Regions from separate parts of the Paractinoplanes brasiliensis genome, predicted to be linked through region 2. Evidence: riboswitches for the same ligand, from Rfam matches in the RefSeq annotation. Region 2 holds a riboswitch; the other holds the start of a gene.
The links. Region 2 has a riboswitch for glycine ahead of C8E87_RS37650 (L-serine ammonia-lyase). Riboswitches for the same ligand answer to the same signal wherever they lie in the genome.
Positions count from the first base shown of each region.

Region 1: it holds a riboswitch for glycine, as region 2 does, so the genes downstream of both, gcvP (aminomethyl-transferring glycine dehydrogenase) here and C8E87_RS37650 (L-serine ammonia-lyase) in region 2, are expected to answer to the same signal.

Region 1 is NZ_SNWR01000002.1:1,104,164-1,108,390, forward strand. It holds gene gcvP (aminomethyl-transferring glycine dehydrogenase) at 1-2,102, opposite strand, end outside; glycine riboswitch at 2,193-2,285, opposite strand; gene mgrA (L-glyceraldehyde 3-phosphate reductase) at 2,337-3,332, shown strand; partial or broken gene C8E87_RS37150 (DNA polymerase beta superfamily protein) at 3,373-3,723, shown strand; gene C8E87_RS37155 (hypothetical protein) at 3,893-4,227, shown strand, end outside.
Region 2 is NZ_SNWR01000002.1:1,215,986-1,220,212, forward strand. It holds gene C8E87_RS37645 (tetratricopeptide repeat protein) at 1-935, shown strand, start outside; gene C8E87_RS37650 (L-serine ammonia-lyase) at 940-2,271, opposite strand; glycine riboswitch at 2,311-2,393, opposite strand; glycine riboswitch at 2,397-2,488, opposite strand; gene C8E87_RS37655 (type 2 periplasmic-binding domain-containing protein) at 2,587-3,072, opposite strand; partial or broken gene C8E87_RS37660 (sugar isomerase domain-containing protein) at 3,088-3,728, opposite strand; gene C8E87_RS37665 (hypothetical protein) at 3,811-4,035, shown strand; gene C8E87_RS37670 (GNAT family N-acetyltransferase) at 4,114-4,227, shown strand, end outside.

The DNA.
Region 1 (4,227 bases), 110 kb from region 2:
GGGCCGACACCCGGACCGCCACCGCCGTGCGGGATGCAGAACGTCTTGTGCAGGTTCAGATGCGACACGTCGGCGCCGAACGTGCCCGGCCGGGCGAACCCGACCAGCGCGTTCAGGTTGGCCCCGTCGACGTAGACCTGCCCGCCCGCCTCGTGCACCGCCGCGCACAGATCGGCGATCGACGTCTCGTACACGCCGTGGGTCGACGGGTACGTCACCATGATCGCGGCGAGGGACTCCGCATGCTTCTCGATCTTGGCGTGCAGGTCGGCCATGTCCACGTTGCCGAGATCGTCGCAGGCCACCACGACCACCCGCATCCCGGCCATCACGGCGCTGGCCGCGTTCGTGCCGTGCGCGCTCGACGGGATCAGGCACACGTCCCGGTGGGACTCGCCCCGCGAACGGTGATAACCCCGGATCGCCAGCAGACCGGCCAGCTCACCCTGCGACCCCGCGTTCGGCTGCACGCTCACCGCGTCGTACCCGGTGATCTCGGCCAGCCACGACTCCAGCGTCGCCACCAGCTTCTCGTAGCCGGCCGTGTTCGCCGCCGGGGCGTACGGGTGGATGTCAGCGAACTCCGGCCAGGTCACCGGCTCCATCTCGGTGGTCGCGTTCAGCTTCATCGTGCACGACCCCAGCGGGATCATGCCCCGGTCCAGCGCGTAGTCCCGGTCGGACAGCCTGCGCAGATACCGCAGCATGCTCGTCTCGGAATGGTGCGTGCGGAACACCGGATGCGTCAGGTACTCGCTCGTGCGCGCCAGGGGCTTCGCCCCACAATCGGCGACAGCGGTTTCCCGTACGCCGAAAGCCCGCACAACCGCAGCGACGTGCGCCTCGGTCGTCGTCTCGTCGGCCGCCACCGACACCCGGTCGGCGTCCACCAGCCGCAGGTCGATGCCGGCCTCGGCCGCCGCGGCCACCACCTCCGCCGCCCGGCCCGGGACAACCGCCGTCACCGTGTCGAAGAACGCGTCGTGCGCCACCCGCACGCCACCCGCCGTCAAGCTGCCCGCCACGGTCAACGCGTGGTGGTGCACCCGCTCGGCGATCCCCCGCAGCCCCCGCGGACCGTGGTAGACGGCGTACATGCTCGCCATCACCGCGAGCAGGACCTGCGCCGTACAGATGTTGCTGGTCGCCTTCTCACGACGGATGTGCTGCTCACGGGTCTGCAACGCCAGCCTGTACGCCGGAGCGCCGTCCGCGTCCTTCGACACGCCGACCAGCCGGCCCGGCAACGACCGCTCCAGCCCCGCCCGCACGGCCAGGTAACCGGCGTGCGGACCACCGAACCCGAGCGGCACCCCGAAACGCTGGGTCGTGCCCGCCGCGATGTCAGCCCCGATCTCCCCCGGCGCCCGCAGCAACGTCAACGCCAGCAGGTCGGCGGCCACCGTCACCAGAGCACCCCGGGCGTGCGCCGCCTCGACGAGCGCCGCGTGATCCCGTACGGCTCCGGAAGCCCCTGGGTATTGCAGGTGCAGGCCGAAGAACTCGCCGGGCAGCGGGTCACCCGCGTCAAGATCGACCAACTTGAGCTCGATGCCCAGCGGCTCGGCCCGCGTCCGCAGCACCGCGAGCGTCTGCGGCAACGTGTCCGCGTCCACCACGTACGTCCGGGACTTGCTCTTCGAAGCCCGCTTGGCCAGCGTCATCGCCTCGGCGACCGCGGTGCCCTCGTCCAGCATCGACGCGTTCGCCGTGGTCAACCCCGTCAGGTCGGTCACCATGGTCTGGAAGTTGAGCAGCGCCTCCAGCCGGCCCTGGCTGATCTCCGGCTGATACGGCGTGTACGCCGTGTACCAGGCCGGGTTCTCCAGGACATTCCGCTTGATCACCGCCGGGGTGTGCGTGCCGTAGTACCCCAGCCCGATCATCGAGGTCGTCACCCTGTTCTGCGACGCGATCGCGCGCAGCTCGGCGATCGTCTCCTCCTCGGAGGCGGCCGCGGGCAGCTCCAGCGACCCGTGCCAGCGGATCACCTCGGGGATCGCCGCGTCCATCAGAGCGTCCAGCGACGCGTACCCGATGGCCTTGAGCATGTGGGTCTGCTCTTCCGCATCCGGCCCGATATGCCGGTTGGCGAACGTCATGGCGGCTCCTGACAGAGAGGTCGACAAGGCGGCCTCCCCCTCTGTCACACCAGCCGGTCTTTTTCGCCCAGCCGCAATGCTTCAGAGTCGCGAGCCCACGCGGTCCTTTTGCCTGAGAGGTTCCGGGGAGGATTTGCCCCTTCGGCGCCGAGGTCGACCCTCGGTCTCTCCCGCATGGCTACCCTCCAACCTACCAGCGATCATGGTCGGGGCCGCTATCTCTAGGGTGGGGTTGTGACCTACACCCCCGCGAGCAACCGCTACGACACCATGCCCTACCGGCGGACCGGCCGAAGCGGGCTGCGCCTGCCCGTCATCTCGCTCGGACTGTGGCACAACTTCGGCCACGAACGGCCCTGGCAACGCCAGCGCGACATCGTGCTGCGCGCCTTCGACCTCGGCGTCACCCATTTCGACCTGGCCAACAACTACGGCCCGCCGCCCGGCAGCGCCGAGCAGAACTTCGGCCGCATCCTGGCCGGCGACCTCAAAGCCCACCGCGACGAAATCGTCGTGTCGACCAAAGCCGGATACGAGATGTGGCCCGGACCGTACGGCGATTTCGGCTCCCGCAAATACCTGGTCAGCTCGCTCGACCAGTCGCTGAAACGGCTCGGCCTCGACTACGTCGACATTTTCTACCACCACCGGCCCGACCCGGAGACCCCGCTCGAGGAAACCATGGGCGCCCTCGACGCCGTCGTACGCGCGGGCAAGGCCCAATACGTCGGCCTGTCCAACTACGACTCGTCGCAGACGGCGGCCGCGGCGGCCATTCTGCGCGATCTCGGCACGCCGCTGCTCATTCACCAGCCGTCGTACTCGATCCTCAACCGCCGGATCGAGAAGGACAACCTGCTCGACACCCTCGGCGAGGCCGGCGCCGGCTGCATCGCCTTCAGCCCTCTGCAGCAGGGACTGCTGACCGACCGCTATCTCAACGGCATTCCCGACGATTCCCGCGTCCGAACCAGCCGGTTCCTCAACGAGGACGCCCTGGACAACCGGACACTCGCACGGCTGCACGCGCTCAACGACATAGCCCGTCGGCGCGGGCAGTCCCTGGCCCAGATGGCCCTCGCCTGGGCCCTGCGCGACGAACGCATGACCAGCCTCATCATCGGCGCCAGCAGCGTGCAACAGCTCGAGGACAACGTCGCCGCCGTCGGCAACCTGGCCCTGTCCGAGGCCGAACTGGGCGACATCGACGGCACCGTCCTCGACCTGTAAATCGGCTGCTGGTCCTGCGTTCCGCGGCCGGCTTCGTCGCATGATCGAGCACACGGTTCTCGCGGTCGTGGTGGGGTCACGGGCGTACGGACTCTCCGGCCCCGGATCCGACCACGACCGCCGCGGCGTGTCCGTGGCGCCGACCCGCTCGTTCTGGAGCCTCGACAAACCCGTTACCCACTTCGACGGGCCCCTCGACGAACAGTTCTGCACGCTCGCCCTACAGGACAACCCGACCGTGCTCGAAGTGCTCTGGTCCCCCATCGTCGAGAAGTGACCTGGGCCGGCGCCGAACTGCTTTTCCGTCCGGCACGCCTTCCCGTCGCAAAGAGCCGCTTCCACGTACGGGCAATACGCGCGCGACCAGCTCAACCGGATCGCCGCCCGGCGCGCGGGGAATGCGGCACCGGCCCCTCCGGCGTTCGCCTCAGGAGTCGGCCCGGAACCTCTGTTCGGGCTGTCGCCGAAGGCGTCGTTTCTGTGGGTTCCGGCTCTTCCGCTAAGGCGTCCTAGGATACTAGGAATTCTGTTTCCGCGGGTTGTCGGTTTACGCTGATCGCATGTCCACCGCTGCTCGTGTCGCTGTTCACCTCGCTCGGCCCCACCGGCCGGTTCTGGTGGCCGGAACACTGAGCGAATTGACCGGCCCCACCCACGGCCTCATCGAGTTGCCTCTGCGCCTTTGGTGGGGGCCGCAGCGGGCGTTCGACCTCTCCTCGCCGACGATGCTGGCGTGGATGTACGAGAACGTTCTGCGCGAGGCCATTCGGGTCGAGGAACTGCGCACCTATCTGCACGGGCCGACGCTCGCCGAGGTGTGGCGCGACCTCAACCTGCCCCGAGGGGTTCGCGCCGCCTGGGAGACTCGTCACCCACGGCTGAGGCGGGCTGCGGC
Region 2 (4,227 bases):
CGGCCGACACGACCGGCGAGGAGCCGCCGGGCACGCCGCCGTCCGCCTCATCGCCACCCGAGTCACACCCCGCCGGCTCCTCCGCGCAGGTCGCACGGGCCGACGCGCCCGCGCTGCCGAGACAGCGCGACCCGGCGGAGGGACCCGCCGACATCACCGGCGCACTCGAGGCGCTGGGCGAGAGGAGCCCGGCGGCGGCGCAACTGCTGTGTCTGTGCGCGGTGCTGCATCCCGCGCCGGTGCCGGTCGACGTCTTCACGCGGTCGCTGCCGATCCTGCCGCGACCGCTCGGCGGGGTCGCGCCGATGCAGTTCAACGGCCTGGTGGCGGCCCTCGTCGGGCTCGGCCTGGCACATCGCGGCAGCCAGGGGCTGCGGGTGCCCGAGCCGGTGCGGGAAGCCGTTCGCGCCGACCTGGGCGAGGCGGCCACGGCCGTGTGCCGGGCCTACGCCGGGTCGCTGGTCGCCGCCGCCGTGCCCGACCAGGTGGCCGAGCCCTCATCGTGGCCGCGCTGGGCCGTGCTGGCGCCGCATCTGATCGCGTCGGACGCCGCGCACAGCCCCGACCCCGTGCTCCGGGCCGCCGCTTGCAGCCTGGTGGTGAGCCTGCTGCACCGGGGCAAGGCCCGCCCGGCCCGCACGATCGCCACCGAACTGCACACCGGCTGGCGCGAAACCCTCGGCCCCGACCACCCCGACACGCTGCGCTGCGCCCACGAGCTGGCCCGTTCCCTGGTGGCCGCGGGCGCCCTGCTGCCGGCCCGCAAACTGCTCGACGAAACGATCACCCGCCTGGCCGGCACGCTGGGCGCCACCCATCCGCAGACCCGGGTGGCCGCCGAGACCCGCCGGGGCGTTCTGCTCCGCATGGGCGGGGCGCCCCGGGCTGACGGCTCGCGGGGGAAGGCCGCTCACCGCCGCCGCAGACAGCCCTGACCGGTCAGCACTCGATCACGTTGACGGCCAGCCCGCCGCGCGCCGTCTCCTTGTACTTGACCTTCATGTCGGCCCCCGTCTCCTTCATGGTCTTGATGACCTTGTCGAGGGAGACGTGATGGCGGCCGTCCCCACGCAGCGCCATCCGGGCCGCCGTGACCGCCTTGACCGCGGCCATGCCGTTGCGCTCGATGCACGGGATCTGCACCAGCCCGCCGACCGGGTCGCAGGTCAGCCCCAAGTTGTGCTCCATGCCGATCTCGGCCGCGTTCTCCACCTGCTCGGGGGTGCCGCCCAGCACCTCGGCCAGCCCCGCCGCCGCCATCGCGCACGCGCTGCCCACCTCGCCCTGACAACCCACCTCGGCGCCCGAGATCGACGCGTTCTCCTTGAAGAGCAGCCCGATCGCGCCCGCGGTGAGCAGGAACCGGACCACCCCCTCGTCGTCGGCGCCCGGGACGAAGTTCACGTAGTAGTGCAGAACCGCCGGGATGATGCCGGCCGCGCCGTTGGTGGGCGCGGTGACGACCCGGCCGCCTGCCGCGTTCTCCTCGTTCACGGCCATCGCGTACGCGGTCAGCCACTCCATCGCGTGCTCGGCCGGGCGCCCCGCCACGCGCAGCTGCCGGGCCGTCGCCGCCGCCCGCCGCCGCACCCTCAGGCCACCGGGCAGCACGCCCTCGGCTTCGAGCCCGGCCGTCACACATTCGCGCATGACCCGCCAGATCTCCAAGAGGCCCGTACGCGTCCCGGCCGTGGAACGCCAAGCGGTCTCGTTCTCGAGCATGAGCCGCGAGATCGACAGCCCCGTCGACGAGGTCAGCCGGAGCAGTTCGGCCCCGCTGGCGAACGGGTGCCGCAACGGCGTGGCGCCGGCGCGCACCAGGCCGGTCTCGTCCAGCACGAACCCGCCGCCCACCGAGTAGTAGGTCTTGCTCAGCACCGTCGAACCGTCACCGGCGTACGCGGAAAAGGTCATGCCGTTGGGATGCCCGGGCAGCGTGCGACGGCGGTGCAGCACCAGATCGACGCCGATGACACGGTCGCCGTGGTCGAAACCGCCCCGGGCGTGGATGGCCGCGGCCCGCGAGTCGGCGGTGGAGACGTCGACGGTTTCCGGTTCGGCGCCCTCGAGCCCGAGAAGAACGGCCTTGGGGGTGCCGTGCCCATGACCGGTGGCGCCGAGCGAGCCGAACAGCTCGGCCCGTACGAGGGTCACCCCGGGCGCCGCATCGAGCAGGCTCGCGAACATGCGGGCGGCCCGCATCGGTCCGACGGTGTGCGAGCTGGACGGCCCGATACCGACGGAGAACAGGTCGAAGACGGACACGGCCATGGGAGGCTCCCTGACGAGACGGCGGGTAGGCCTCCCTCGCTCTGTCATGGGGCCTGAGAGCTTCATCGGCCGGCGGGCGGCTGATTTGCACCTTGGGCGCGGGGTTTCCCGGCTTTCCAGAGTCGCCGGCCACGACGGTACGGGTGCCTGAGAGATTCTGAGGGAGAAGTTGCTCCTTCGGCGCCCCCGGCGCGGGGAACTCTCCCGCCGGGGCCAAAGCGGTGTGCAGTTGTGGCCCGCAAGGTAGCGATCCGCTGTCGACGGGTCAAGACCAACGGGACGGGCCTCGAACGCCCGCCTCCCCAGGTTACCCGCTCACCGATCCCAGGCGTGCCGCTGGAGGGGCCGGGCGAGCGCCGGGGCCGCGCGGCAGGAACGGACTGCCCGCGTCGGCCCCGCGCTGACCAGGGTGCCGATGTCGAGCCGGCCGGCGCCGGTGTTGTCGACGACGTCGGGCGGGTTGCCGCCGACGAAGCGGGGTTGCATGGCCTCGCCGACCTTCTGCAACCCCTTGTGGTCGACGGTGGCCCGCGGGTACTTCGCCGTGTAGGCCGACTCGGCCTTGATCGCGTAGTCGTCGCCGTAGCCGCCCTTGAAGACGACCACCTCGAGGGGAGCGTCGGCCTTCACGCCGAGCGGGTTCTCCGCCGTCTTCTCGGCGCCCTCGGCCGGCTGGTCCGGGGAGGAGTCGCCGGAGGTCACACACCCGGCGGCAAAAGGCACGGTGACCGCCGCGGTGACGGCCGTACGCAGCAGTGTTCGCCTGGTGGGACAAGGTCTGAGCGGGGAATCAGGGTTCATCACAGTGCTCTCTTCCTATGCGGTGCGCCGGATGCGCCCGGCGTACCGCGCCTCGATCTCTGCGTTGTGGTCCTTGCCGCCGGGCACGTTGTCCGACAGGTGGACGGGCGGGGTGATCCCCGCCGCGAGCAGGCGCTCCACGACCTCGGCGACGATCTGCTGGGCCGGCAGCGCCGCGGTGATCGACGAGACCGCGCCGACCGCTCCCCCGCCGGGCAGTGGAATTGTGGCGTCGCCGTACGGGGCGCCGTTGTCGAGCACCACGTCGGCGATCTCGCCGAGCTTGCGCCCGCCGGGGTGCCGCGACTCGACCCCCGCCGAGTGCTCGGCCGAGGTGATCGCGATCAGTTTGTGCCCCCGTTCCTTGACCAGCAGCGCCATCTCGACGACGGCGCCGTTGATGCCGGAGTTGGAGGCGATGACGAACGCGTCGTCGGGTTTGATCGGGGCCAGCTCGTAGAGCCGGTGCGCGATGTCGGTCCGGCGCTCCACCCCGGGGTCGGCCAGTTCCGACAGGGGCGAACCGCCGTACAGGACGATGTCGCGCAGGGCGATCCGGTTGGTCGGCACCAGTCCCCCGCGCGACCGGCGATCTCCATGGCCAGGGCCTCCGAGTGCCCGCAGCCGAAGGCCTGGATCACTCCCCCGTTGCGTACGCCCGGAGTGGCTGAGCCCGATGGCCACGTCCCCCGGCAGCGTCAGGGCGGCGTTGGTGAGCGCGGTGTGCGAGTCGGTGCGGTGCCAGACGGGGACCCGGATGCGCTCGAACCGGAACGCCATCTCGCGGGCGGCCTCCTGACGGCCGGCACCCCCGTACGCGACGAGGTCCGCGCCGTCCTGCGTGGGCGCGGCGTCGACGCTGTCACCGGTGGCGACCCGGCCGCCGGAGCCGCCTGGCTGGCCGCCCGCGATTTGACGCCGCTCTCCCCCGCCGGCCTGCACGCCGCGCTGCTCGCCCGCTAATTCGCGTGCGCCCGGATCGCCGGCACGCCAGGATCGACGACAACTCGAGCAGGAAAGGAGGGTTCCCATGTTCTCGTCATGCTCATCGGTGCCCACTGGGAGGCTTCGTTGTTGTTCCGCACCATGGCCGAGTCCGATCTCGACCTGATCCTGACCTGCCTGTCCGAACCGTCCGTCAACACCACCACCGAG